One region of the Luteipulveratus mongoliensis genome, then DNA from elsewhere that is predicted to be linked to it. Evidence: riboswitches for the same ligand, from Rfam matches in the RefSeq annotation. Region 1 holds a riboswitch; each other region holds the start of a gene.
What was found. A riboswitch is a leader RNA that binds a small molecule or an ion and turns the genes downstream of it on or off. The one in region 1 is predicted to bind S-adenosylmethionine.
Positions count from the first base shown of each region.

Region 1 (7,222 bases):
CGGTCCACGAGGGCCGTCTGGACATCGACCGGCTGCGCGAGGCCGCCGGACGGATCGACCGGCTCGATCGATGGGTGCGCGACCGTCGCAGTGGCGAAGTCCCCGAGCCGGACCCAACGGTCGACGCGCGAGCCGCGACCGAGAGTCTCCTGACCACCGGCGACGTCAGCGGTGCCCTCCAGGGTCCGGTGCGCATCATCGACATCCGTCGACTCCGCAACATCGCCAGCGGCAGCAACCTCAGCGTCATCACCCAAGCCCTGATGCGCCGGCTGCCGGAGAGCTCGGCCGCCCGCGCCTTCGACCAGGGACCGACGGTCGAGGGCCGAGCGGTCGACGGGCCCCGACGGCTAGTCCTCGGCGAAGACGAGCGAGCCGATGTCATCGTGACCGGCACACCTGGCATGGACCCGAGCGAGGCCAACGCCTTGGCTCACCTGCTCGCCACCTCACCCGACGCCATCGTGATCTGCACGGGTTGGGTGCCGGACACCGATGCTCTCCAGCCGGCACGACGCACGGTGCGCACGTTCGGCCACTCTCTCCCGACGGCCGAGGCTGTCGCGGACCTGCTCACGTCGCCCTGACGCAACGCTTCCGACGGTGAGTGCGGCTCACCGCTCGCATACATAGGCTATCTGTATAGTCAACTCGCGTGACCAGCCTCCGACAGCGCGCGTTCGTCCCGGCTCTCATCTTCATCGGGGCGGTGGTCTCGATCGTCTCCAGCCTCGGCGCGCCACTCATCCCACGCCTCGCCGACGAGCTGCACACCACAGTCGGCAACGCCCAATGGGCTCTGACCGCAACGGTGGTCGTTGCCGGCGTCGCTTCACCTCTGGTCGGACGGCTCGGCGACGGACGACACCGCAAGACCGTCATCGTGGTGTGCCAGAGCAGCGTGGTCATCGGAGGCGTCCTGGCCGCGCTGGCCACATCCCTTCCTCTCCTCATCTCCGGCCGCGCACTCCAAGGTCTCGGCCTGGCCCTCATGCCGCTCACCATGGCCGCCGCCCGCGAGCACCTGAGGCCTGACCACGCTGGGCGGGTCATCGCAACGCTCTCCGTCGTGGGAGCAGCAGGAGTGGGCCTCGGCTATCCGATCACCGGTCTCATCGCCGACCACGGCGGCGTGCACGCCGCCTACTGGGCGGGCACCGGCGTCAGCGCGCTGGCTCTCGCAGCCGCGATTTGGGCGATCCCGAGCCCCGAGTCGCGGGACTCCCATCAACGGATCGACTACACCGGAGCGGCCATCATCGGCGCGGGCCTGGTCGCGCTTCTGGTGTCTCTCGACAAGGCGGCCGCATGGGGCTGGGGGTCGGCACGGACGCTGGTCCTCCTGGTCAGCGGCATCGCTCTCCTCACGCTGTGGGTGGCCCACGAGCTGCGCACGTCCGAGCCTCTGGTCGACCTGCGGCTGGTCCGGCACCGAGCAGTCCTGACCGCCAACGTCAGCGGTCTGCTGCTCGGGGTCACGATGTACCTGTCGATGGTGACCATCACTCAGCTCGTCCAGCTGTCGACCTTCGGTTTTGGTGAGTCGGTCTTCGTCGCCGGCCTCACACTCGTACCCCTGTCCGTGCTGAGCGCGTCGGTCAGCCGGACGCTTCCAGCGCTCACCCGCCGATTCGGCCTCCGACCGATCATCCCGGCGGGAGCACTCTGTGTCGTCGTGGCGTCAGTGTTCTTCGGCTCGACGGCCTCGCACCTGTGGCAGGCATTCGTGACCATGGCGATCCTGGGTGTTGGGCTCGGCTACACGTTCGCCGCGATGCCCGGGCTGATCGTCTCTGCCGTGCCGCCGGAGGAGACCGGCAGCGCGATGGGCTTCTACCAGGTGTCTCGGTTCGTCGGGTTTGCGATCGGCAGCGGTCTGGCGGTGACCTTGCTGCAGGCCTTCGGGAGTGATGGCACTCCTACGCTGCACGCCTACCGCATGACCGCGTTCGTCGGAGCGGGCGTCGGCGTCCTCACAGCGGTGTGCGCCTGGCTGCTGCCCGGCTCGCCCACCGACGCCCTAGAGACGGATCGCGAGCTGACGGCGTACGAGCGCGAGGAAGCGTTGTTGGCCGCGGCCGGACTGGAGGACCGCGACGACCCCGGCCGCGCGCGTGCGGCAAGCCATCCATAACGTCTGATAACTCTATAAACTATCTTACGTTATGAGACGTGGTCCGCATGGGGTTGCCGGGCACCCGCGTGGGTCGTAGCGTCACGCGCAAGGTCTTGAGCTCCAGCGCACAGCCCCGGCTTGCTGGACAGCAACCCTCCTCCGCGGTGGGGTGCTCCGGGTGACGACCAGGTGAGTGCCGCCCGGCACCTCGCAAGCGCGGACCCTCGGGTCCAATGACCAGGGGAGATCGCGATGACGGAAGGACGAGGCCGCATGCCGCGGCGACGCCTGCACCGTCGGCGTCACGTCGACCTGCTGCGCGTGTCCTCCGCGCAGTGTTGTCACTGACCGCTCACCGTACGCGTCGCCTCGAGCCACGCGCCCAGGTCATCTCTGCTGACTGACGGGCTCACCCGTCACGCATTCAACGCGCGAACTCCGCTGACACTCAAGGACATTCACCATGCCCTCTTCGAAGTATGCCTCTGCCTTCCCGGCGGCTGCGGCCCTCCTGGCCACCACGGCCGTGGCCGGGTGCAGCGATCCGTCGAGCGCCGCGCCGCAGGACCGGGCGCAGCCTGCGATCAATGTCAGCGCCCAGCAGAAGCGGGTTGCGGTGACCAAGGACGCCACGGCCGCTGCCCTGCTGCCCGATCCTGTCCGCCGCAAGGGCGCCATCACCATCGCCGACACTGCCGGAGCGTCCGGCAGCCCTCCCCTGGCCTTCACCGCCGATGACAACAAGACACCGATCGGCGTCGAGGTCGACCTCGCCTACCTCGTCGCGGGCAAGCTCGGCCTTCGCCTCGACCTCGAGCACACCGGATTCGAGAACCTGTTCCTCGGGGTCGACTCCGGACGCTACGACGCCGTGCTCTCCAACGTCACCGTGACCGAGGAGCGCAAGGAGAAGTACGACTTCGCCACCTACCGTAAGGACGACGTCTCGTTCGAGGCGCGCAAGGGCGAGGGCTGGAAAGTCAGCAGTGGCAAGGACATTGCAGGCAAGACGATCGCGGTGGCGAGCGGCACCAACCAGGAGAAGATCCTCGTCGACTGGAACAGCGCGAACATCAAGGCCGGCCTCAAGCCGGCCAAGATCGTGTACTACCAGAACTCCTCGGACTACTACCTCGCACTGAGCTCGCGTCGCATCGATGCCTACTTCGGTCCGAGTCCGTCGGCGCGCTATCACGTCGCGACGTCAGGAAAGACCGAGGTCGTCGGCACGTTCTCGGGTGGCGGCAACCACGTGCAGGGACTCATCGCAGCACTCAGCAAGAAGGGGTCAGGCTTGGCGAAACCACTTGCAGCTGCTCTCAACTCGGCCATCGCCGACGGGAGCTACGGCAAGGTCCTGCAGCGCTGGCAGCTGAACAGCGAGGCCGTCAAGACCTCACAGATCAACCCACCTGGCCTGCCGAAGGCTCAGGGGTGATCTCGGCATGAGCACCTTCACCACCCTGGGACCGGCCGCGGCGACCCACCCGTCGACGGCCCAGCTCACCTACATCACACGGCGGCTCCAGGCACTGGGACACCGCGTCCGCGCCGCGCACGCCGACGTCTCGGACGTCGACATCTCGGACGGTCTCATCGTCGCCGCACTCGCCCGTTCGTTGATGGTCAACGCGGTCGACGCGCTCCGGAGCAGCCACGCTCGTGCCGTGCTCATCGTCGGAGGACACGACAAGGACATCGCTGAGACAGCCAGGCGACTCCAAGCATCATCCGAGCGACGGTCGGTCATCTTGACCGCGAATCCTGTTGCCGCCCAACAGATCTTGCCTTTCAACGACGGCGGATTCGTGCTGGCGAGCGCCGCGGCCACGTCGCTGCGCAACGACGTCGAACGCCTTCTCGCCCACGTGACCGGCGAGCAGCGGTCCACCGGTGGGACCAAGGCTCAGGATCCCGCGCCGATCGTGGCGCGCCGCGTGTCGTACGACGCTCCCGAGCTCGCCGAGCTGCTCGCCGACCTGCGAGTCGAGTACGCCACGAGGTACGCCCGGGACACCGCCAACACCACCCTCACCGAGGTCCCGCCGACCGACTTCGTCCAGCCGCACGGCACCTTCGTCGTGCTGGTCAGGAGCGGACGCACTCTCGCCGGTGGCGCGATCCGACGTCTGGACGCGAGTACCGCTGAGATCAAACGGGTTTGGACGACAAGTGAGGTACGGCGGCAAGGCTTCGGCCGACGGGTGATCGACGAGCTCGAGCTCGCGGCAAGCGATCTCGGATACACGCGGATCTTCCTGTCCACCGGGCCACGCCAGCCGGAGGCGCGCGCCCTGTATCTCGCCGCCGGCTACTCCCCCGGCTTCGACCTCGACGCAGCACCCGAGGCCATCGGCCGGCACGTGTTCACCAAGACCCTGCGCCAGACCTCATCCGCCCACGGCGCCGCATAGGCACCCTGCACACACCCAGGAGACGTCATGACCACCGCCACCACTCGTCGTACCGAACGCACCGACGGCACGGACAGCACCGACGCCAACGTCACCCGCTCCCACCTTCTGCTGACCCTTCGACTGTTTGCCGAGGACCCGGCACTGCTCGACCTGGTCGACCTCAACGCCACCGAGCGCCAGTGGCACCAGGTCGCCCAGACCTCTCAGATGCAGGTCTGGGCCATCTCCTGGCCACCTGGCACCAGCACCGGATGGCACGACCACGGCGGTGCCGTGGGCGCGTTCCGGGTGGTCCGTGGCGGACTCGAGGAGCACTTCTGGGCAGACGGCGACCACACCCGAAGCCTCGGTTCGGGAGACCTCCGCGTCTTCTCCGGCCAGCACATCCACGACGTCCGCAACGTCGGGCAGGTCCCCGCCCTGTCCGTCCACGCGTACTCCCCCAGCCTGGACACGATGACCCGGTACGCGCTCGTCGACGACCGGCTCACGGTCACCGAGGTGGACGAGGGCGCGCAGTGGTGACCGCCGAGGTCCACGACACCCGGGGCATCGACGCCGTCCTGGAGGACTCGCGCACCGAGCTGGACCGCGTGACGGTGCGCGAGGCGTACAACCAGCTCACTGATGGTGCGCTGCTCATCGACATCCGCCCGGTCGCCCAGCGACAGGAGGAGGGTGAGGTCGACGTGCCTGTCCTCTACATCGAGCGCAACGTGCTCGAGTGGCGCCTCGATCCGTGGAGTGAGGCGCGCATCCCGGAGGCGAGCCAGGACGCGCGGATCCTGGTGCTGTGCCAGGAGGGCTACGCCTCATCGCTCGCGGCGGAGTCGTTGCAGCGTGTCGGTCTGCCCGGGGCGACCGACGTGATCGGCGGCTTCCGTGCGTGGCGGGAGGCCGGGCTGCCCGTGGCAGAAGGTCGCTGAGCGTCCAGGGGCCGACCGCGCTGAAGCGGCATGATGGTCGGATGAGCACACCGTCGCCGGAGTCAACGGATGTCGCCCGGCTACGCCGCTGGACCGACTTCGGCGGGCAGTGGCGGGTGATCGAGCAGGGCTCTGGCACCGCCACCGTGTCCCTGTGCCGGTGCGACGGACCAGAGGTCGAGCGGTTCGTCACCGAGGATGCGGCCGCCCTGGCCTACCTGAGCGCAGAGGCGGACGACTCATGACGGACGAGGACGGTCGCGACGAGTCTCCCGCCGAACGCCTGGACCGCCACTGGGGAGAGCTGCTGCAGGAGCTGCGCGTCGCGCAGACCGGCGTGCAGATCTTGACCGGGTTCTTGCTGATCCTGCCGTTCCAGCAGCGCTTCGCGAGCATGGACGACGGCGAACGCACGCTCTATCTCAGCGCTTTCGTCCTGGCGCTCCTCACCACCGCGCTCATCGTCGCGCCGGTCAGCATGCATCGGGTGATGTTCCGCCGAAGGGTGCGGGATGACCTCGTCGAGGCATCCAACGTGCTGGCCAAGGCCGGCCTGGCAACTCTCGCACTCGCCATGATTGCCGTCGCCGCCCTGATCTTCGATGTCGTGCTCGGGTCCCCGGCCGGCATCATCGCGGGCATCGGCGCGGCTCTCGTCTTTGCCGGCTTCTGGTGGGGCCTCCCGGTGCTCATCCGGTCACGCGCACGCCAGCACCAGGACTACGGCCCCGACGAGCTGCCCTGAGGGCATCGCGACCGAAGTTTCCGCAACCGGAAATTGCCGCCGGCACGAATTCTCAGCAGCCCCGGAATATCAACAAATCTGACGCTCGACGGATCCGGCTACAGATCCGACACACGAGCGATTTCGATCCCTGGAACACGCCCGTAAAAGACTGATCCGCATTCCAGAGGTACGTTGAACAACACACCACGCAAAGGCAGTGATGGTGTCTGGGGCACGGGGGCCGACGGGGGTCGGCGCACTTTGACGCGCGCCAGCAGTGGTCCGCTCTTGGGCGGAATTGACAGGGGTGTCAACGGTGCTGGGTACATTTGGCGAGCCATCAAACGCTCGACAGCGCTATGCGGCTGCAGTGTCATTTCTTTTGCTGCTCAGCGTTTCGATCAACTTCTACAACCTCTCGGCCAATAGATGGGGCAACGCGTTCTACAGCGGCGCCGCACAGGCGGGAAGCCAGAGCTGGCGCGCGTGGTTGTTCGGGAGCAGCGACCCGCACAGCGCAATCTCCGTCGACAAGATCCCGGCGGCCCTGTGGATCGACGGGCTGTCTGTCCGGGTCTTCGGAGAGAACTCTTTCGCGATGTTCATGCCGCAGGCGGTCATGGGCGCCGCGTGCGTCCTGCTCGTCTTCGCCATTGTCACGCGCGGCGTCGGCATCGTCGGTGGCGTAGCGGCGGGGCTCACTCTCGCGATCACACCCGTTGCGGCTGAGATGTTTCGGTTCAACAATCCAGACGCACTGCTGACCCTGCTGATGACGGCCTCGATCTGGGCAACGCTGCGCGCTATCGAGCGTGAGCAGGCGCGATGGTTGATCTTCGCGGGAGCACTGACGGGGACTGCGTTTCTCGCCAAGATGCTGCAGGGCGTGATGCTCGCTCCGATTCTGGCCGGTCTATACCTCCTGGTGAGTCCGCTCGCCCTCCGACAGCGCTTCGTGCATCTGGCTGCGGCTGGCGCGGCCATGGTTGCGGCGTCTGGGTGGTACCTCCTCCTGGTCGAGCTCACGCCGTCGCGC
Region 1 is NZ_CP011112.1:2,638,559-2,645,780, reverse strand. Features, by position in the region: gene VV02_RS12650 (glycoside hydrolase family 3 protein) at 1-587, shown strand, start outside; gene VV02_RS12645 (MFS transporter) at 656-2,134, shown strand; SAM riboswitch class IV at 2,226-2,339, shown strand; gene VV02_RS27450 (putative leader peptide) at 2,369-2,464, shown strand; gene VV02_RS12640 (ABC transporter substrate-binding protein) at 2,580-3,554, shown strand; gene VV02_RS26025 (GNAT family N-acetyltransferase) at 3,562-4,530, shown strand; gene VV02_RS12630 (cysteine dioxygenase) at 4,558-5,058, shown strand; gene VV02_RS12625 (rhodanese-like domain-containing protein) at 5,055-5,459, shown strand; gene VV02_RS12620 (hypothetical protein) at 5,501-5,704, shown strand; gene VV02_RS12615 (DUF6328 family protein) at 5,701-6,204, shown strand; gene VV02_RS12610 (glycosyltransferase family 39 protein) at 6,569-7,222, shown strand, end outside.

Region 2 (7,222 bases), 2.1 Mb from region 1:
CAGTCGGGATGTCGAGTGGCCTGGCCGTGCACACGGTGCTTACGGCGGCCGGTCTCGGGGCCCTGTTGCTCGCTGCTCCAGCGGTGCTGGAGGGATTGCGCATCGCTGGTGCGATCTTCCTGATCTATCTCGCGGTCTCGGCCTGGCGGTCGTCGCGGGCGCAATCCGTTGCCGACGACGACGCGGCGGTCGTGCCGCCTCGATCGCTGCGGAAGACATACGTCATGGCCATGCTGACCAACCTCGCCAACCCCAAGGTGATCTTGTTCTACCTCGCGTTCCTGCCTCAGTTCCTGACCGAGGGCGGCTGGCCGGCGTGGGCGCAGTTCCTCGTGCTCGGAGCGGTGCTCATCTGCGTCGGGCTCTGCGTGGACGGCACGGTCGGGTTCGTGTCGGGTGCTCTCTCAGAGCTCCTGCAACGCCGACCGGCCGTCCAGCGCTGGCTCGACCGGGTGTCCGCCGCGATCTTCGGTGGCCTGGCCGTACGCCTGGTGGCCGACTCCCGCTGAGCGCGCCCCTCAGGAGGCGCGCTCGGTGTCTGCGTCCTGGGAGTCGGAAAGCATTGGCAGTCCAAGGTTCTCGCGCAGCGTCGACCCCGTGTAGTCCTCTCGGAACACGCCCTGCTCCTGCAGCAGAGGCACCACTGCATCGACGAATCCGCCCAGCCCGCCCGGTGTGATGTGTGGGACGAGAATGAAGCCATCGCTGGCGTCGTCCTGCACGTAGCGGTTGATCTCGTCGGCGACCGTGCGCGCCGAGCCGACGAACGACTGCCGCCCCGACACCTCGATCACGAGGTCGCGGATCGACAGGTTCTCCGCCTGGGCGCGCTCCCGCCACTCGTGTGCGGTCTGTACGGGATCGCGGTGTCCGCGCACGCTGGCCCGCCCGCGGGCGATGGTGTGCTCGCCGGTGTCCGGGTCGATGTCGGGCAGGGGTCCTTCGGGGTCATACGCCGAAAGGTCACGGTTCCAGACCTGTTCGAGGAAGTTGATCGCTGTGGCTCCGCTGACCTGCTGCCGGCGTACGACGTGGGCTCGCTCCTGCGCGTCGGCGTCGTTGTCTCCGAGGACGAAGGTGGCGGCGGGCAGGATGAGCAGGTCGTCCCGGGTGCGGCCGAACTTCGGGAGCCGGCCCTTCACATCGGCGTAGAAGGCTCTGCCCGCGTCGTACTCACTGTGTCGCGAGAAGATCGCGTCCGCCTGACGAGCCGCGAAGTCTCGACCTTCGTCGGAGTCGCCGGCCTGGAAGATGACCGGCCGTCCTTGTGGGCTGCGCGGGACATTGAACCTGCCGCGGATGTCGAAATGCGAGTCCTGGTGGGCGAACTCGCCCGCATCGGGTCGTGCGAGGAACTCGCCGGACTCGCGGTCGGCGAGGACATCGCCCTCACGCCACGAGTCGAGCAGCTCGAGTGTCGTCTGCAAGAAGACCTTGGCCCGCTCGTAGCGCTGCTCGGCCGGCAGGAAGCCGCCACGTCGGAAGTTCTCACCGGTGAACGCGTCCCAGCTGGTCACGACGTTCCACGCCGCGCGGCCACCGGAGAGGTGGTCCAAGGACGCGAACTGCCTTGCCACGTCGTACGGTTCGTTGAACGTCGAGTTGATCGTGCCTGCCAGGCCGAGGTGGTCGGTGACAGCGGCCAGCGCGCTGAGGATCGCGAAGGTGTCAGGGCGGCCGACGACGTCCAGGTCGTAGATCTGGCCACGCTGCTCGCGCAGCCGCAGACCTTCGGCCAGGAACAGGAAGTCGAACTTGCCCCGCTCGGCGGTCTGCGCGAACTCGCGGAACGAGTCGAACTCGATGTGGCTGCCGGACTCCGGGTCGCTCCAGACGGTGGTGTTGTTGACCCCCGGGAAGTGCGCGGCCAGGTGAATCTGCTTCTGCGGCATCAGTTTGTCCTCTCCGGGTGGTCAGGCGGCGTAGCGGCTGACGGGGCGGGCTAGGCCGAAGCGCTCACGCAACGTCCGGTCGTCGTACGCCGACCGGAACAGTCCGCGGCGTCGCAGCTCGGGTACGAGGTCGTCCACGATTCGTGGCAGGTCGACGGTGTTGACGGCCGGACGCAGACGAGCCCCGGAAAGGCCTGCGGTTGACCAGGACTCGATGAGATCGGCCAGGCCCTTCACACCACCGACATAGATCAGCGCGTCCGACACCAGGGGGCTGCCGGCCAGATCGTTGAGCCGGCCGAGGCGCTCACCTGCCCGTGCAGCGTCCTCGTCGAGGACGACCAGCACGTCCCCGAGGACGTGGACTGTGTCGCGCCCGGCGTCCTGCTGGGCCTCGCGGATGACGGTCAGCGCCTCGGCCGGGTCGTCCTTCGGTGTGATGAAGCCGAGGTCGGCCGACCTGCCGATCAGCTGCCACGGTCGTACGTCGTGCCCGAGGGCCGCTATCAGCGGCTGACCCTGCGGAGGGCGAGGGGTGATCGACGGACCGCGCACTGAGAAGTGGTCGCCTTCGAAGTCGATGTAGTGCAGCTTGTCTCGGTCGACGAACCGGCCGGTGGCTGAGTCGCGGATCTCGGCGTCGTCCTCCCACGAGTCCCACAGCCGGCGCAGCACCTCGACGTAGTCATCGGTCTCATCGAAGAGTGCGTTGGCCAGGGATCGCTGACCGTCGGCGTCGAGGTCGGTCCAGTCGCCCAGCTCTCGGCGGCCGAAGTGGTCGGCCTCGTCGCGGCGGCCGCCGATCCGCACCTGTACGCCGGCGCGGCCGCCGGTCACGTAGTCGAGCGTCGCGATCGACTTCGAGAGATGGAACGGCTCGGTGTGCGTGGTGATCGCGATGGGTACCAAGCCGATTCGTCGGACGAGCGGGCCGACTCGGTTGGCGACCAGGACCGCGTCGAGGCGTCCACGAAGCCGGTCGGTGCGGTCGTCGTGGTGCAGCGCGTCATCGGCCTGGAGGGCGAGTCCGTCCTCGAGGGTGACCAGGTCGAGGGCGCCGCTCTCCGCCAACCGGACCAGGTCGGCCCAGTAGCGAGCAGTGAACACCTCGTCCGCCCGAGCGGACGGGTCGCGCCAGGAGGCCGGGTGCCAGCCGGTGCCGTCGAGGGCCACGGCCAGATGGATCAGGGGTCTGGGGCTCATCGTGTGCCTCCCGGGCGGCTGGCGCCGCGTCGTCGCGCTTGCCGCACGGGTTCATGCGGCCGGGTCGTCACCTGGGGCACCCCGCCACGAACGGAGGGTTGCCGGACAGCAAGCCAGGGCTTCACGCTGCCACTCAAGACCAGATTCAAGATAACTGAGAGTTATTCATATGCAAATGCCAGCGTCCACGTGGTGAGCGGGGCGGCCCGACTCGCTCGGCGGTGAGCCGGAGCGGTCTGCTGGCGCACTAGCACGCACCACCGACAACGTCAGAATCGTCGAAAGGCTTTACACAGCAATCAAATTCATCGATCGCGGACTTGCGGCGAAGTTCGTACGTACGTACGATGGTGGCATGGCAAGCGCACCCGAGATGACCACGCTGCGCCGCGAGACGGACACCGCTGCGCGGCGCAGCTGGTCATCGCTCGGGAGGCGTTGGAGTCGGCGTACGCGCTCATCCGCAACGACACCGAGGACGTCGTGTCGGCACCGGTGGTGCTCGAGCAGGTCAGCGTCACCCAGCACCTGGTCGACCTGGCCCACGCTGTGCAGGCGCATCGGTTGGCGCAACATGCGGGCTCGGTGGCGCACTACGACCCGTCAGGTGATGCCGGCCATCGACTTGGTCGCGGCGCGGTCGGTGATGTTCGGGACACCGCGGTCGCGGACATCAGCGCCGCCCTGTGCTGGGGGCCGCGCACCGCGGCGCGGCGGGTGCGCGAGTCGGTCGCAGCGGTGTGCCACACCCCACTACTGATCGACGCCCTCGCCGACGGAGCGATCGACCGGGAACGCCTCGCCGCGGTCGTTGACGCGTTGGAGGACGTCCCCGAGGGCACCCGAGCTGTGGTCGCGCCACACGTGGAAGCGGCGATGCTGTCCGGACCCCGTGGTGGCATCAGCTCGTGGACCGCGACCGCCACCCGTAAGCGCGCCCGAGCCGCAGTGGCCAACCAGGACGCCGAGTCACCGGTGCGGCACCGGCGACGGAGCGTGCGTGAGGCCCTCGGAGTCTGGTTCGAACCCGGCCGCATTCGCGGTACCAGCACCATGACCGCAACCCTGCCGACTGAGCAGGCGGCAGCGATGCAGTCCGCGATCCAGGACCTCGCCGGGCGCTACCGCAACGCACCGGACGACAAGGCCGCTACGGGACAGGCTGAGACCGGGGCCGCCGAGCTGCCGGCATCGGCTGGTGATGCACGGCGCGCACCGTTGATGGGTGAGTGCCGGGCACAGGCGTTGGTGGACCTGCTGACCTCCTCCGCGGATGCGTCGGCGTCGTGCACGTTCCTGGTTCCCGTCCAGGAAGGCGCCGCACGAGCCGCCGCGGTCGCCACCGACGGGCTCGCGGACCTGCTCGACCAGACCAACCTGCGCATGGGTTTCGTCGCTGGCGGCGAGACCGGCCCGGGAGAACCTCTCGACCTGTCCGCATGGGGACTGCACCCTGCGAAGGGCGGTCGCGTGCCGGACGTGCCCGACCCATGGACCACCACAGACCTGCCGCCGTGGCACCCACCCGGCACCAAGCGGGCAGCACCCGCCGCGACGAGTGGGAGTGATCCGGTCGCGGAGGCAGTGGAAGAGCTGATCGAACGGCTGACCACGATCGCCAACCAGCGCACGGACTCCGAACCGCCAGCCGCACTGGGCGATGTGGTCGTCGACGGTGTCGGCGTCATCTCGGCCGAGACCGTCACCGGACTGGTCCATGCCCTCGGTGACACGATCGGTCGTGCCCTGGTCAGCCCGACCACCGGTGCCCTGCGCGAGCACACCAGCACCGCCTACCGGCCACCGACCCGGATGCGTCAGTTCGTCCAGCTCCGCGATCAGGTCTGCCGCTTCCCCGGCTGCACCCGACCAGCACAGATGACCGACACCGACCACGTCATCCCGCACGGTCGTGGCGGCAGAACCGAACCCGCAGGGCTGCTGTCCCTGTGTCGGGCCCACCACCGTGCCAAGCACTCCGGCGCCTGGACCGTCACCATCACTCCAGACGGAACCGCCACCTGGACCAGCGCATCCAGCCGGATTTACATCACCTACCCCGCCCACGAACCGCCGCCCTTCTAGCCGGGCTAATGACTCAACGACGCGAGTGAGCGGGCGGGTCTGCTCCCCTGATCCAGACCCGCCCGCCCGCCGTGTTGTGTCGACCGGCGCGGACTACGGCGTCGTCGGCAGCGGCGGGTACACCTGGGGCTCAGGGATCACCAGGGCCGCGTCGGTCGCGAGCCGCTGCAGCTGTGCGGCGCTGTAGCGGAACTTGTGACGCGCCTCGGCCAGCGAACCGGCCTTGACCTTCTCCGCGACCGAAACGCCTCGGTCGTGCGCCCGGATATGCCCGACGACCAGGTTGTACACGCCCCGGACTGCGAACTCGTTGACGGTGACGTGTGAGCCGTCCGGCAGCACCTTGACCTCGCACCGGAACGGCACCTCACCAGGCGGCAGCGGCTGCTCAGGGCACTGCGCGCGTGACTGCTCCGGTGTCGGGTTGGTGCCCTTGGGCGCGATGAACACCGCCGTCCAGATCACGTGCGTCCGGTCGCCTGGCAGGGTGAACTTGCCGTGCCAGTCCGTCGCGTTCTGCACCTGATCCACGGGCAGCGGCGTGTTGCGGTTCCAGTCGCTCGCATAGATCGTCTCCTTCACCAGACCGTGACCGCCCGGAAGGTCGGCACGGACTCGCTTCTCGATGAGCCGCGCGACCGGACTGGCCGTCTTCGCCGAGTCGACCTTGGTGACTCGAGTGCCAGCTGGGTCGACCAAGGTGCCCTTCCCCTGGGCGCTGGCCGACGAGGTGAGGCCGGCGACACCGGCGCCCCCCGCGAGGGCGAGGCTCAGGACTGCTGTCGGTACCACGTACCGCGTGCGCATCTTCATGACATCTCCTTGTGTGGTGGGGACATCCACTGCCTCAAGTGGGCAGGGCTCGATATCGGATCGACGGCGTCGATCCGATCTGGGGGAGTGGGTCAGGGTCCGGTCGGTGGAGGTGGCTCGACCGCTGGGCGCGGGATGACGAGGTCCGGCGCGGTGACGACGGGTTCGAGCTCGGCGGGCGTGTACTTCCACCCGTTGCGCGCTTCGGCCTGAGTACCGGCCTTGACCCACTCCGTGACGGTCACACTCATCTGACCGGGCCGAGCGCTGAAGACCGAGCGAGCCCACCCGTCCTTCGATCCGCGTTCATTCACCTCGAACGTGCTTCGGTCGGGGCGTACGGTGCACGACTGTCCCGAGGACAGCTCGGCGGGGCAGGACGGAGCCGATGTGTTCGAAGGCAGGCTCACGACTGTCACCCGCAGCGTGTGCCGAGGATCTGATCTGAAGGTGTAGACGGCTTGCCAATCCGTAGCGTTGTCAGCCTGATTCGGCGGAAGCGCGGTGTCACGATTCCAGTCGCTCGGATAGATCGTCGACTTCTCCCACAGCGATGCTCGAGGCAGCCGTTGCTCGATCACACGCTCGAGCGACGCTTCCGTCTGCGCTGCGCGTCCGGTGTAGATGCTGGTCGTCTTGGCCGGCGCGGGCTCTTCCACGGCGGCGCGATGGCTCACGAAGCCGACCGTGCCGACGGCGATGGCTGCGGCAGCAACGGCGGCACCGACCGACGCCACGACGCGACGCCGCGTGCGGGCCCGGCGACCGGCGTACACGACCGTCTCGGCCGTCAGCTGCATCGGCGGCTCGGACGCGAGGTCATTGGCGAAGGTCTTGGACACCCAGTCCTCCTCGTTCATCACGCACCTCCTGTGTCGTACGAGTCGGCGAGCGCTACTCGCATGGTCTGCAGCGCGCGTGCGCTGTGGCTCTTGACGGTGCCCTCGGCGAGGCCGAGCACATCCGCGACGCCGGCGATCGGCATGTCATCGATGAAGCGGAGGGCGACGATCGCTCGCTGCCTGGCGGTCAGTCCCGTCATCGCCGACGCGAGGGCCAGACGGTCGTCCGTCCGCGGCGGTGGGGCAACCTGTTCCGGGACCCTGTCGGTGATGCGCTCGCGGACTGCGGTCCGCCGGCCGTTGAGGAACAGGTTGGTGAGGATGCGTCGGGCGTAGGCGTCGATCGTCTCCTGGCGCACCTTGTGCCAGTGGACGTACAGGCGCACG
Region 2 is NZ_CP011112.1:4,743,964-4,751,185, reverse strand. Features, by position in the region: gene VV02_RS22610 (LysE family translocator) at 1-509, shown strand, start outside; gene VV02_RS22605 (NtaA/DmoA family FMN-dependent monooxygenase) at 519-1,892, opposite strand; gene VV02_RS22600 (LLM class flavin-dependent oxidoreductase) at 1,914-3,095, opposite strand; SAM riboswitch class IV at 3,125-3,236, opposite strand; gene VV02_RS22595 (HNH endonuclease signature motif containing protein) at 3,534-5,180, shown strand; gene VV02_RS22590 (hypothetical protein) at 5,274-5,993, opposite strand; gene VV02_RS22585 (hypothetical protein) at 6,086-6,853, opposite strand; gene VV02_RS22580 (SigE family RNA polymerase sigma factor) at 6,853-7,222, opposite strand, start outside.
Region 2: another riboswitch for S-adenosylmethionine. It lies ahead of VV02_RS22600 (LLM class flavin-dependent oxidoreductase); the one in region 1 lies ahead of VV02_RS27450 (putative leader peptide).

Region 3 (7,222 bases), 2.0 Mb from region 1:
GCGTCTCCAGTGGATAGCCGCTGCGTCGGTCCTGCTGGTCGAGTGCGAGGAGGTCGGCGCGGCGGGCGATCCGCAGCGGGCTGACGTCGCGCACCGGGAGTCCGATCCGACGCAGCCGCCAGGCGAGCGCCGCATTGGCGAGGCGGGCGTACGACGGCCACGCACCTCGCGTGGTCGGCACCCGTCTCCCGACGGCCAGGTCGGCGCGGCCGGCCACCACCGGCGCTGCCAGCGTCATCAATCCGGTCAGGTCGATCGAGTCGTCGCAGTCACAGAAGGCCACCACGTCGCTGGTCGCGGCAAGCAGACCGGCATGGCACGCGGCGCCGTAACCCTTTGCGCCGCAATGGATCACGCTCGCGCCGAGCTGCTCCGCAACGAGAGCGCTGCCGTCGGTGCTGCCGTTGTCGACGACCAGTGCGCGAGCGCCTGGCGGGAGGCCCGCCAGGACACGCGGGATGGCCGCCGACTCGTCGAGGCACGGGAGGATCACATCGATCATGTCTCCAGGCTGGCCATCCCGGGTCACGCAGAGAAGGGCTCTGGCCCTTACAGAGTGCGGAACAGCCCTGTCAGCGCGACGAACTCGCCGACACCGGACCTACTCTGGAGACGTGTCCAGTGTGCTTGTCGTCGAGGACGACCCGACCGTTGCCGAGGTCGTCGAGGCCTACCTGACGCGCGCCGGGCATCAGGCGACCTGGCTCGCCGATGGGACGCAAGCGGCGGCGTACCTCAAGGGACCCGAGGCCGCCGAGCTGGACCTCGTGATCCTGGACCTCCTCCTACCCGGTGTACACGGTCTGGAGCTGTGCGCGCAGGTGCGCAGCACCCTGCCCGACCTGCCGGTCATCATGCTGACCGCGCTGAGCGAGGAGGAGGACCGGATCGCCGGTCTGGAGCGCGGCGCCGACGACTACGTGACCAAGCCGTTCTCGCCGCGGGAACTGATCCTGCGGGTCGAGTCGGTGCTGCGGCGGGCCAAGCAGTCCGTGCCTGCGGGACCCGAGATCCTGACCATCGGACCGCTCACGGTCGACGTGGCCGCTCGACGAGCAACGCTGGACGACGCCGCCGGGGAGCCGCGCGAGCTGGCCCTCACCGTGCGCGAGATGGACGTCCTCATCCACTTGATGCGTCATCCGGGCGAGGCCTTCACCCGCGAGCAGCTCATGGAACGCGTCTGGGGCTGGACGTTCGGCGACCAGTCGACCGTGACCGTGCACGTGCGACGCATCCGGCAGAAGATCGAGGTCGACCCGGCCGACCCGCAGCTGCTCCAGACCGTGTGGGGCGTCGGCTACCGGATGCAGCGCGACGCATGAACCACACGCTCAGCATCCTGCTCACCGCGCTCGGGTGGGGTGCGGCCGGCGCGGTCGTCGCGTGGCTGGTCACGTGGCCCGCCCGTCGACTGTGGCACGCCGGCGTACTCGTCTCGATCGCAGCAGTAGCAACGGTTTCCGCGGTCGCGGCCGTCGTGGGCAGCAACCGCGCGATGTTCATCACGATGGACGACGAGTACGTCACGATCATCGCTGCCCTCGTCTCAGGATTGCTCGCCTCCGTCGCGGCCGCGGCCGCTGCGCGCACCTTCCGTCGGGACAGCGCCTCGCTCCGGCTGGCTGTCAGCGCCATCGGTGAGGGCCGCGTCCCGGCGCCCGACCAGCGCGCGGTCTCCGGTGAGCTGCGCACCCTGCGCGACGACCTGCACCGCACCGCACGCACCCTCGCCGAGACCCGTGAGCGCGAGCAAGCTCTCGAGCGCTCCCGCCGCGACCTGGTCACCTGGATCTCGCACGACCTGCGTACGCCGCTCGCCGGGCTCCGCGCGATGGCCGAGTCCCTCGAGGACGGCGTAGCCGCCGACCCCGGTCGCTACCACCACCAGATGCGGGTCGAGGTGGACCGGCTGACCGAGATGGTCGATGACCTGTTCCACCTGAGTCGGCTGCATGCCGGTGCCGTCGTCACCCGTCGCGAACGCGTGGACCTCGCCGACCTGGTCTCTGACGCACTCGCCGGCCTCGAGCCCTTGGCCGCCCTGCAAGGCGTACGACTCGTGGGCTCGTCCCGGGCGATGGCCGAGGTCGAGGGGGACAGCGCGCAGCTCAACCGGGCGCTGACCAACCTGGTGTACAACGCGATTCGGCACACCGCGCCCCAGGGGACGGTCGCGCTCGGCGTGACGGCCGGCTCAGACCCGGCGTACGCGCTGCTCACCGTCACCGACGAGTGCGGTGGCATCCCGGAGTCGGAGGTGCCGCGCTTGTTCGAGGTCGGCTATCGCGGGCAGTCCGCCCGCTCTCCCCACCCGGGTCTCGGCTCGGGTGCGGGGCTCGGACTCGCGATCACTCAGGAGATCGTGACCGCGCACGACGGCGAGGTCGAGGTCGCCAACAGCGGGCCGGGCTGCACCTTCAGCGTGCTGCTACCGCTGGCGCGCTGACCGTCTGCCCGAGACCCGCGAGCTCGGCCATCCCCTTGTCGAAGTCCTCGCGCGCCATCCAGCCCAGCTCGTCCAGGATCCGCGCAGAGTTGGCCGTGATGTGGCGGACGTCGCCGAGTCGGTAGTCGCCGGTGACGACGGGCGTTGGTCCATGGAGCGCGTGAGCGAGGCTGGCCGCCATCTCTCCGACCGTGCGAGGTACGCCGGTGCCCACGTTGAACGCGCGCGCTCCACCCGTGTGGCGCTCGGCCGCCGTCACGGTCGCGGCGGCGATGTCCCGCACGTGCACGAAGTCTCGACGCTGCCCGCCGTCCTCGAAGACGCGCGGAGCCTTCCCGTCGCGCAAGGCGGAGGTGAAGATCGAGGCGACACCGGCGTACGGCGTCCCTTGGGGCATGCCGGGACCGTAGACGTTGTGATACCTCAACAGCGCCGCGCTGCCACCGGTCTCGCGGGCCCAGCTGGTGGCGTAGTGCTCCTGCGCGAGCTTGGATGCGGCATAGGCGTTGCGCGGGTCGGACGGTGCTTCCTCATCGACGAGCGATGGGCTCAGCTGTGCGCCACAGCGGACGCACTCAGGCTCGAACTGGCCTTGAGCCAGGTCATATTCGGATCTCGGCCGTCCGCGGACGGGCCCGTGCTCCGCACACCGACCGAGGCCTTCCCCGTAGACCACCATCGAGCTCGCCAGCACCAACCGGTTGAGGCGATGGCGTGCCATCGCGGCGAGCAGCTCGGCGGTGCCGAGGTCGTTGTTCGACGCGTAGTCGGGCAGGTCCGAGACGTCCACGCCGAGCCCGACCTTGGCAGCGAGATGCACGACGACATCGGCGCCAGGGAGGGCCGCGTCGAGGTCATACGTCTGCCGCACGTCTCCCAGGTGCAGCCGGGCGCCGCTCGGCGGGCACCCGTGCTGACCATGGACGTCCTCTCGCAGCGAGTCCAGGACCAGCACGTCGTGCCCGCGCCGCAGCGTCTCGGCCACGACGTGCTGCCCGATGAATCCTGCACCGCCGGTCACTACGACTCGCATCTTGTCCTCCAGAGCTCGACCATCGTCAGCGTATGGTTCGAGAACGACTGGCGGACAGATGAATTCGCCCGATCGAGCGAGAGTTCCTCAGTTCGTCACAGGATGGATCGCGGCCTCAGCCCAGCTCGTCGCAAGTCCGGATCGAGACCTGACGGTGTGACGCGTGCCATAACACTGAATTGGCTTACTGATTTGACTTGATGATGACGAAGTTCTTACTTTGGACGCGGTCAAGAGTTCCAGCGACAAGCCCTGGCTTGCTGGGCGGCAACCCTCACGGATGTGGCGGGGTGCTCCAGGTGACGACCGGGCGCGACCACCCCTCGCGCAAGCACTCCACTCCCGCAGTGGCTGATTCAAGGACGACTCATGCAGCGCGCACACCACACTCACGTGACTCCTCCCAGGCCGATTCGTCGGTGCTGCTGTCCCAGCTGTCGCTAACCGCAACCCACCGCTGGTCGAGTAGCCGGAGCGCCAGCGGAGGCGTATCGAGACCCCGTGACCGCGGCGGACTCCTCCTCAATGACTTCAGAAAGGCATCACCATGTCTGATGACACCAATACCCCTGAGAACAAAGATGACTCGATCATCGCGCTGCCCGAGCGCCCGGGCGGAGGCCGCGGCAAGCTGATCGGCGCCGTCGCTGCCGGCGTCGTCGTCCTTGTGGCCGCCGGCTTCGTCGTGAAGGCCGTAGCGTCCGGCGACGACGAGAAGAAGACCACGACCGTCAGCATCGGCACCACCGAGGCGAGCGCGCCGTACTGGAAGCCGCTCCAGGACCTCGCCGCCAAGCAGGACATCACCATCAAGGTGGTCAACTTCGGCGACTACACCCAGGCCAACCCGGCCCTGGCGCAGAAGCAGACCGACCTGAACCTGTTCCAGCACCTGCAGTTCCTGGCGACCTACGACGTGAGCGCGAGCCAGGACCTCACCCCGATCGGCTCGACCGTCGTGGTGCCGCTCGGCCTGTACTCCAAGAAGCACACCGCCCTCACCCAGATCCCCAAGGGCGGCAAGGTCGCCATCCCGAACGACCCGACCAACCAGGCACGAGCACTGCTGGTGCTGCAGCAAGCCGGACTGCTGAAGCTCAAGGGTGGCGGCAACACGCTGTCCACTCCGGCTGACGTCGACGCCTCGGCGTCCAAGGTCACGGTCGCGCCGGTCGACGCCGCTCAGACGGTCGCCTCGCTGCCGTCCGTCGACGCCTCGGTCATCAACAACAACTTCGCCCTGGACGCCAAGCTCGACCCGTCCAAGACGCTGTTCAACGACGACCCGAAACGCCCGGAGGCGCTGCCCTACATCAACGCCTTCGTCGCGCGCGCCGAGGACAAGGACAACCCGACCTACCTCAAGATCGCCAAGCTCTACCACGACCCGTCGGTCCTCGCGCAGGTCAAGGCGTACTCCAAGAACACCGCCGTCATCGTCGACAAGCCCCAGGCCGACCTCGTGAAGATCCTGGACGGGCTGAAGGCGGACGCAAAGAAGTGAGCGAGGCACTCATCTCGCTCCGCGGCGTTGGCAAGTCCTTCACCCGGGGCAGCACCAGCGTCACAGCCCTGCGCGACATCGACCTCGATGTCGCGCAGGGCCAGGTGTACGCCGTCATCGGCTACTCCGGTGCCGGCAAGAGCACGCTCGTACGCCTGATCAACGGTCTCGAGCAGCCCACCTCTGGCGCGGTGCTCGTCGAGGGCAAGGATCTGACCTCGTTGAGTGCCAAGGAGATTCGCCAGGTGCGGTCCCGCATCGGCATGGTCTTCCAGCAGTTCAACCTGTTCGGGTCGCGCACGGTCTTCGCCAACATCGCATATCCCCTCCAGCTCGCCGGCTGGTCCAAGGAGCAGCAGCAGAAGCGAGTGGCCGAGCTGCTGACCTTCGTCGGCCTGACCGACAAGGCGTGGGCCTACCCCGAGGAGCTGTCCGGCGGCCAGAAGCAGCGCATCGGCATCGCCCGAGCGCTCGCGACCAACCCGCCGATCCTGCTGGCCGACGAGGCCACCAGCGCGCTCGACCCGGACACCACGCAGGACGTCCTGCGCCTGCTCCGCCGGGTCAACGAGGAGCTCGGCGTCACCATCGTCGTCATCACGCACGAGATGGACGTCGTACGCTCCCTCGCCGACCACGTGGCTGTCCTCGACGACGGCCGTCTTGTCGAGAGCGGACCGGTCCGAGAGATCCTGGCGCAACCGAAGGCCGCGACCACGCGCCGCTTCCTCGACGCCACCCTGCGCACCCGCCCAGGCGACGGCGAGCTCGCCCGCCTGCGTGAGACGTACGACGGCGTGCTCGTCACCGTCGCCGTGCCGGACCAGCACACGATCGGCGGCCTGCTGACCGACGTGGTCCGCGATCACGACGTGAGCTTCGAGATCGTGCACGGCGGCTACACGACTATCAAGGATGAGTCGATCGGCACGTTCACCATTGCACTGCAAGGGGATTCGACTGCTGTGGAGCGCGCCGTCGAGGCGCTGTCCGGCGCGGCGACCGTGGAGGTGGCGGCGTGAACACCGACTGGGACCAGCTGCGTCCGCTGTACTTCGACTCCATCCAGCAGACCCTCACCATGGTGCTACTCACCCTGCTGATCGGCGGTTTGCTCGGCCTCGGGCTCGGCGTGCTGCTGCACGGCACCCGTCGCGGTGGACTCCTGGAGAACGTGCCGGTCTACACCGGGCTCAACCTGCTGGTGAACCTCGTCCGTCCGATCCCGTTCATCATCTTCATCACCGCGATCGGGCCGCTCACGCTGCGCGCGATGGGCACCACGATCGGCATCAAGGCGGCGACCTTTGCGCTGATCATCGCGGCAACGTTCGGGGTGTCCCGGATCGTCGAGCAGAACCTGGTGAGCGTCGACCCCGGCGTCATCGAGGCAGCCCAGTCGATGGGCGCATCCCCCTGGCGGATCATCCGCACGGTCCTCGTCCCGGAGGCGCTCGGCCCGCTGATCCTGGGCTACACGTTCATCTTCGTCGCGGTCGTGGACATGTCCGCGGCGGCGGTCGCGATCAACGGTGGCGGCCTCGGGCAGTTCGCGGTGACGTACGGCTACCAACGGTTCGACTGGACGGTCACCTGGGTGGCGGTGCTGACCATGGTGGTCCTGGTGCAGCTGGCCCAGTTCACCGGCAACTGGTTGGCCCGCCGCGTCATGCGCCGCTAGGTCTTTCGGAGACCAGCACGCGCGACGCAGAACAGCACACAGGATGGAATGGCGAAGACTGCGACGAAGACCGTGTAGTCACCGATCTCGTAGCTGTCTGCAACCGCAAACGGCACCGTGAGCGCCGCCGTCACCACGGCACCCATCAGGAGTCCCTTCGCGACCGCTACCAGAACCTGTCCCACGTCGTACTCCTATCCTCGCCCGCCATGTCTTGTATCCAGGCCCCGAACTCCTAGCGAACTTCAAATTGTCCTTGAAGTTGAAGTTCGGGCTCCTATCCCCGTCGACACCGCGTTGTCGTGCGCCGCTGACCCTCAGGCAGTATGGGTGGGTGAACGCCGACGCGAACGGACGCATGGCCCTGATCACCGGTGGGTCCACCGAGATCGGAGCGGCGTGCGCTCGCGCCCTGGCCGCCTCTGGAGCGCGCGTCGTCGTGGCCGACCAGGACGAGCACCGGGCGGGTCTGATCGCCAGCGCGATCGGCGGGCAGGTCTGGCCGATCAACCTGCAGGACACGGCCGCGCTCGCGAGCCTCACCCTCGACGCCGA
Region 3 is NZ_CP011112.1:4,599,069-4,606,290, forward strand. Features, by position in the region: gene VV02_RS21835 (glycosyltransferase family 2 protein) at 1-502, opposite strand, end outside; gene VV02_RS21840 (response regulator transcription factor) at 615-1,325, shown strand; gene VV02_RS21845 (sensor histidine kinase) at 1,322-2,449, shown strand; gene VV02_RS21850 (NAD-dependent epimerase/dehydratase family protein) at 2,421-3,482, opposite strand; SAM riboswitch class IV at 3,711-3,822, shown strand; gene VV02_RS21855 (MetQ/NlpA family ABC transporter substrate-binding protein) at 4,030-4,986, shown strand; gene VV02_RS21860 (methionine ABC transporter ATP-binding protein) at 4,983-6,008, shown strand; gene VV02_RS21865 (methionine ABC transporter permease) at 6,068-6,667, shown strand; gene VV02_RS21870 (hypothetical protein) at 6,664-6,852, opposite strand; gene VV02_RS21875 (SDR family oxidoreductase) at 7,002-7,222, shown strand, end outside.
Region 3: another riboswitch for S-adenosylmethionine. It lies ahead of VV02_RS21855 (MetQ/NlpA family ABC transporter substrate-binding protein); the one in region 1 lies ahead of VV02_RS27450 (putative leader peptide).

Region 4 (7,222 bases), 1.0 Mb from region 1:
CCGAGAGCAGGATGCCGTCGGTCATGACCTTGACCAGGGTGTCGCGGTTGGCGTGGTCGGTGAACCGGACCTGGTAGCCGACCTGCTCCCCCAGCTCGACGTGCAGCTCCTCGGCGATGCGCTCGGCGACCGAGCGCGCAGCGATCCGACGGGGTTGGGTGTGCCCGATGGTCCCGTCGAGTCCGCGCCCGAGCTCGAGACAGATCTTGGGGAGCTGGGTCGTCTTGCCCGAGCCGGTCTCTCCCGCCACGACGACGACCTGGTGGTCACGGATCGCAGCAGCGATCTGATCGCGTGCCTCGGAGACGGGCAGAGCGGGCGGATAGGTGATCTCCGGGACCAGCGCGCGACGTCGCTCGACCCGTGCGGCACGCTGCTCCGGTGTCTCCGCCGGCCGACGAGGAGGCCGACCAGACGGGCGTCTGCGGCTGCCCGAGCGGTTCTGGCCGCGCGGGGAGGGAGTCTTGTTGGTCGTCATGATCTGGCACCCAGTCTGTCAGGGGCGCGGCACCTCGACGAACACCGGCCGACCCCGCCGCGGGTCACGCAGCAGGTCCGAGAACGCCTTGGGATTGCGCGACATCGAGACGAGCAGCTTGCCGTTGCTCAGCGGCAGCTCCGGATGAGCAAGGGGTTGGTAGGTCACGAAGCCTGAGTCGTCGTCGTACTGGTACGGAGTGTCCGACACGTGCTGCCACGGTCCCTCGGGACGAGGAGCGGTCCAGACACCGATGGTGTGACCGAACTCGCCGCCACGCTTGGACACCAGCACGTACTTCGCGCCGATCCTCTGGACCGAGAATGCTTGGGACACACCAGGACTGGCCGACAGCACCTCTTGTGCTCGACCAACATCAGAGGACCAACCCCGACCATCGAAGTACTGCCAGAACTGACGATTGGTCGGGTCCTTGGCCAGTGCCCGAACCACGAGGACGGCCTTGGCCGTGGCCTTTGTGGGCTGGCGGCTGCCGTAGAGGTAGACGTAGCCGGCATCCGGCAGAAGTGCCGCCCCCCAGTTGATCTGAGTGGGATCGTGGCTGTCCGGAGTCAGGGTCGTGACGGAGTGCAGGACGGGCATCTTGCCCGGCTTGACGGACAGCTGAGCCAAAGAGGCGCCGAGGTAGGTGAAGTCCAGCAGCCCACCCGGTAGGCGCTGCACCCGCGAGCAGGAGACGTACAGCCGGTCTCCGCCGTCGACCGGCAGGGCGGCGATCGACATCGGCCAGCACGCCTGGCCACTGCGATGCAGATCGATCAGGGGCGCATTGCCCGAGACGGTGACCTGGCTGAAGCAGGTGCTCGAGCTGACGGCCATGGAGTTGTCGCCGACGAGCGGCCGGTAGCCCTGGGGACGCAGCGTGTCCCCGAAGATCCACGCGACGCGCCCGTCGGCGAGCGGCGCGCTCGCGCCGACGTCGGCGGCCAACCACTGAGGCATCCTCAGCAGCTGCATCATCGCGTTGAGCTCGCTCGCGCGGTAGGTCCGTCCCTGTTCGGGAACCGGGCACTTGGCGGGGTCGCCCTGCGCCGCGCCGGGAGCGACCGGGAAGGCTTCCTGGTCGCCACCCAGCTGTCCAGGCGCCCCGCTCCCGGCAGCTGGATCGCTGGCGCCCTCCGAGGAGCTGGCAACCTGAAGCCCCAGGTCGGGCTCGGGCTCGGCGCAGCCCGCAAGCGCGAGCACGGCACACAGGCCGAGCGCGGCACCTGTTCGGCGGACGCGAGGCCAGGGCATGACCTCCAGGCTACGAGACACGGTCAGTCAGTACGCGTACGCGACCAGATCGGCGAACAGGGTTTCCTCGTCGACCTCGTGGCCCTTGGACGAGAACCATCGGGCGACGTTGCGGCAGTCGCGGTGCAAGAAGTCCATCCCCTGCGGGTTGCCGATCACATCGATGGCCTGCGGCAGGTCGATGACGACCAGCCGCTCCCCTGCCGCGAGGATGTTGTACGGCGACAGGTCGCCATGCGCGAAGCCGGCCCGGACCAGGCCGACCATCGCGTCGCGCAGCTGGTCGAACCAGGTCTGCAGCAACGCGGGCGTCGTCCGTGCCTGCGCGAGTCGCGGGGCACCCGCTCCATCGGGACCCGTCACGAACTCCATGAGGATCTCGGTGCCGTCGATCTGCACCGGGTAGGGGACCGGAATCCCCTGGGACCAGAACGTTTTCAGCGCCTCCCACTCGGCTCCCGCCCACTGGCCCGCAGCCACCGCCTTGCCGTGCTCGGATCCCTTGGCCATGGCACGGGTGTCGCGGCTGTTCCGGGTCCGGCGACCCTCTGTGTAGGTGTTGTTGCGGTGGAAGGTCCGGTGGTCCTCGTTGCGATAGCGCTTGGCCGCCATGACGACGGTGCGCTCCGGATCGTTGGTCGACGTGCGCTCGATGAGGAACACGTCAGCCTCCTTGCCGGTCTTGAGGACACCGAGCTCGGTGTCGAGGGCCGAGCCGGTCACGACCCAGTCGGGACGCGGCTCCGGTCCATGGCACAGCCGCTCGATGGTGTCCCAGGTCGACCATCGCTGACCCTCACCGGGGTCCTCGAGCGCCTGGAAGTCGAAGGTGAAGACGGATGCCGAGTCGGGCTCAGGGTGTGAGGCGGCGCTCGGGGTGGTGCTGAATGACATATGTACTCCGGGAGAGAAGGGTCGGCGTGCAGGGCAGGCCGAGGACAGTCGTAGACATGTCACTGCTCCTCTCTCGGGGCGCCGCGAAGGGCGCGTCATCACGTGCGACGCAAGATTGGCGGATCGCGCCGCGCTGACGCAAGCGAATTAATCAGTTGTGGCGGCGCCAGCCCAGCGGACGTCCTGCGTGCAGCCACGGCGCAAGGGATTTCGTCATCAGCGGCAGCAGGACGTACGTCATCACCGGCGTCAGCATCGCGGTCATCAGCAGGACTCGCGGCACCACGGACCAGTGCACGATGAGATGGCCGACGGTGACCGTGGCCAGCAGGTTGAGCGGGAAGAACGCCAGCCAGATAACCAGCGCCTGCTTCCAGCGCGGCGGCGACGGCGGTATCACCGGCGCGGTGACCAAAGCCTCCATCGATCGGTCGACGGGTTCGTCGAACCAGCCCTCGATGCCCGTACGCCGCTCGGCGTGGGTGTGCTCGACCAGGCCTTCCCCGGAGCGCAGCCACCAGGACCGCTCTCCGGAACCTTCCCAGCGGTGCAGGCTCTCCTCGTCGGCGAACCTGTAGAGCATGTGCCACTCATCGGAGTCGCCCGTCGGCCGGACCCAGCCGCAGCCCAGGAAGCCTGGAAAGCGCTCGGCCATCGACGTACCGGCCCGCACCCAGGCGAGCATCGCCGTCTCGTCCTCACGCCGGGCGCGACGAGTCATCGCGACGGTGACGCTGGGGGACGAATCGGCTGGTGGCATCTGGACCTCGGTGGCTGACATCACCAGCCATTGTCTCGCGGTGTGAGACGTGCCCCTGACCACCGGATGCGTGGCCTTGCTCACGGCCGCGCCCCACCCTTCCTGGCCGATAGTGCAAGCCGCGTCGCTTCCCGATTCCTTGGGTTCAGGGTGCTGTTGCAACGAGGAGTTCGTTGAGCTTCTCGGCGGGATTCTTCCACTGGTGTCGTTTGCGGGGTCGCCGGTTGAGCTCGATCGCGATCTGGTCGAGGTCGTTCTGGGTGTAGGTGCGGAAGTTTGTGCTGGTGCGGGGAAAGTACTGGCGTAGGAGCCCGTTGGTGTTCTCGTTGCTGCCGCGCTGCCAGGGTGAGTGCGGGTCGCAGAAGTAGACCTGGCAGCCGGTAGCGAGGGTGAATCGGGCGTGCTCGGCCATCTCGGCCCCTTGGTCCCAGGTCAACGACCTGGCCATGCTCACTGGCACCCTGCCCATCAGCTGGGTCAGTACGCCGATGACCTGCGCGCTGACTCGTGAGTGCGGCAGGGCGCCGAGCATGACGTACCCGGTGGTGCGTTCGACCAGAGTCACGATCGCGCTGGAACCGCGGGCGCCGATGACCAGGTCGCCTTCCCAGTGTCCTGGCACGGCCCGGTCGGCCGCCTCCGCAGGACGGGTCGAGATGTGCAAGCCCTCGATCCACGGTTTGCGGGACCGGGCCGCCGCGGCCGTGGCGCGGGAGCGTGGTTTACGCGTGGCTCGCCCTGAGCGCAGCGCGAGCTGCCGGCCGACCTCGGCGCGGAGGCTGCCGCGGCCCTGGATGTAGATGGCCTGGTAGATCGTCTCGTGTGACACCCACATCTCCGGCTGATTCGGGTACTGCGTACGCAGCCAGTGTGCGACCTGCTGCGGGGACCACCGTTCCCGCAGCAGGTCCGCGACGATGTGCCACAGCAGCGGCAGCGGCCCACCCCACGACGGGCGCAGCTTCCCACCATGGCACCGGCGCGCCCGGACCCGGTACTGCCGCTGAGCCTCCCGGTGCTCATACACCCACCGATAGCACCCGCCCCGCCGGCCGGAACCGGCCGCGTGCCGCCCCGAGGGCGACCGCGCCCCAGACCCACCCATACGCGCACCCCGGTAGGAATGGTTACGACGCACCTCCCGCCACACCGTGCTCCGATCCCGACCAAGCACCGCAGCGATCTGTGGAAACGTCAGGTCCTGACCGAACAGCACCTCGATCTGAGCACGCTCCGCGAGCGACAACCGCTTTCCAGGCATGAGCACATCCTTCGCCGTGCTCGTTGCAACAGCTCCTTGAAACCGCCTTCTGGGTAGCGACGCGGCTCGCACTATCGGCCAAGGACGGCGTCAGGCCTTGGCGGCGGTAAAGCCCTGCTCGAGGTCGGCGACGATGTCGTCGATGTGCTCCAAGCCGACCGACAGACGTACGAGCCCGGGTGTCACACCAGCGGCGAGGCGGTCCTCGTCGCCGCCCTGGCTGTGGGTCGTGGACGCCGGGTGGATCGCGAGCGAGCGCACGTCACCGATGTTGGCGACGTGCGAGTGCAGACGCAGGTTCTGGACGAACTTCTGGCCAGCCTCCAGGCCGCCCTTGATCTCGAACGCGAGCACCGCGCCTGCACCCTGCGGCGTGTACTTCTGAGCCAGCTCGTAGAACTCGTTGTCCGGCAACGATGCCCAGCGCACGGACTCGACCTGGTCGTGTCCCTGCAAGAAGGTCGCGACCTTGTGCGCGTTCTCCAGGTGGCGCTCGATGCGCAGGCTGAGGGTCTCCAGACCCTGCGCGATCAAGAACGCGTCGAACGGTGACGTCGCCGGACCGAGGTCGCGCAGCAGCTGGACGCGCGCCTTGAGGATGTACGCCAGGTTGGCGCCCAGGTCACTGCCGACTCCGAGATCGCGGGCGTAGACCAGCCCGTGATAGCTCTCCTCAGGCGTGTTGAAGTTGGGGAACTTCTCGGGATCCTGCGCGAAGTCGAACTTTCCGCCGTCGACGATCACGCCGGCGATCGTGGTCCCATGCCCGCCGAGGTACTTGGTGGCGGAGTGCACGACGATGTCGGCTCCGTGCTCGAGCGGACGCAGGAGATAAGGCGTCGCGACCGTGTTGTCGACCACGAGCGGCACACCGAGGTCGTGAGCCACCGCGGCGACACCCTCGATGTCGAGGATCTCGCTCTTGGGGTTGGAGATCGTCTCACCGAAGAACAGCTTGGTGTTGTCCTTCGCAGCCGCGCGCCAGGACTCCGGGTCGCGGGTGTTCTCCACGAACGACACCTGGATGCCGAGCTTGGGCAGGGTGTACTTCAGCAGGTTGAAGGTGCCGCCGTAGAGCGACGGGCTCGCCACGATGTGGTCGCCGGCCTCGGCGATGTTGAGGATCGCGATGGTCTCAGCAGCCTGGCCGGAGGCGAGCAGCAGCGCTCCGACGCCGCCCTCGAGGCTGGCGATGCGCTGCTCGACCGCGTCCTGCGTGGGGTTCATCAGCCGCGAGTAGATGTTGCCGAACTCCTTGAGCCCGAACAGGTTTGCCGCGTGCTCGGCGTCCTTGAAGACGTACGAGGTCGTCTGGTAGATCGGCAGGGCGCGCGACCCAGTGGTGGGGTCGGGCTCCTGGCCGGCATGGATCTGGCGGGTCTCGAAGGACCAGCTGGGTGTGGTGTCGTCGCTCATCGGTGTGGTCTCCCTCATCGAGTGACGCATCGCCGGTCAACGCAGAGCCCTCACCGACGACGCTGCGGTCGCAGGAGGTCTGCGGCCCGCGCTTGCCGTCGGGTGCCTTCGCCCGCCGGCCGGGTCATCACCCGGGGCACCCCACCGCGGTTGGAGGGTTGCCGGTCAGCAAGCCGGGGCTTCGCGCTGACACTCATGACCTGTCGGCAGGTTAGCGAACTGCGCCCTCATTTGCATCACCTGTTCTTATGGTGATCCAAACATCAAAGCATCTGTGAGGTGGCATAGATGAACAGCCCGGCCAGGCCACCGACCACGGTGCCGTTGATCCGGATGAACTGCAGATCACGCCCGACCTGGAGCTCGATGCGCCTCGCGGCCTCGTCCCCGTCCCATCGGGCAACCGTCTGGGAGATCAAGGTCGAGATCTCGCGCCCGTAGGTCGTGACGATGTAGCCGACGGCGTCGTGCAGACGTCGGTCGACCGCGCCGCGCAGCTCATCGTCGGTGACGAGACGCTGTCCTGCCTCCGCGAGCAGCACCGTGAGGCGTCGTCGCAGTGGGCCGGTCTCGTCGCCCAGCGCCTCGACGATGGTGTGCTGCACAGAGCCCCAGACCGAGACCATCCCGTCGGCTACGCCCGGGTGCAGCAGGAAGCGGGTCTTCAGAGCCTCGGCGCGCTCCTGCGTCGAGGCGTCGTGCTGCAGGTCGTGAGCGAGGGTCGCCAAGAAGTCATCGAGTGCCAGGCGTGCCGGGTGCTGCTGGGTATCGCGCACATCCGCCAGCCAGGTGAGCAGCTCGAGATAGAGCCGGTCGATAACCGTCTCGTCCAGCCAGCGTGGCGACCACCACGGTGCGCGCGCGCCGATGATCGAGGCGATGGCTTCCTTGTTGTCGCGCGCCCAGTCATGCACCTGACGGATGCCCAGATCGACCAGGCCCTGATGAGCCCGTTCCTCCAGCACACCCTCGAGGAGGTGCCCGGCGACCTCGCTCACCGGCTCCTGAGCCAGGCGAGGTAGGAAGAACGACTCCAGCAGGGTGCGTACCTCGTCGTCCTGGACCGACGCGACAGCGCGAGCCAGGGCCGGCGACGCCTCTCGGACGACGACCTCGGCGTTGACGGGGTCGGACACCCACCGACCGAGACGGAGCG
Region 4 is NZ_CP011112.1:3,667,109-3,674,330, forward strand. Features, by position in the region: gene hrpA (ATP-dependent RNA helicase HrpA) at 1-478, opposite strand, end outside; gene VV02_RS17435 (DUF4185 domain-containing protein) at 497-1,735, opposite strand; gene VV02_RS17440 (serine protein kinase RIO) at 1,763-2,629, opposite strand; gene VV02_RS17445 (antibiotic biosynthesis monooxygenase) at 2,781-3,410, opposite strand; gene VV02_RS17450 (IS30 family transposase) at 3,535-4,650, opposite strand; gene VV02_RS17455 (bifunctional o-acetylhomoserine/o-acetylserine sulfhydrylase) at 4,741-6,066, opposite strand; SAM riboswitch class IV at 6,150-6,267, opposite strand; gene VV02_RS17460 (DUF445 domain-containing protein) at 6,330-7,222, opposite strand, start outside.
Region 4: another riboswitch for S-adenosylmethionine. It lies ahead of VV02_RS17455 (bifunctional o-acetylhomoserine/o-acetylserine sulfhydrylase); the one in region 1 lies ahead of VV02_RS27450 (putative leader peptide).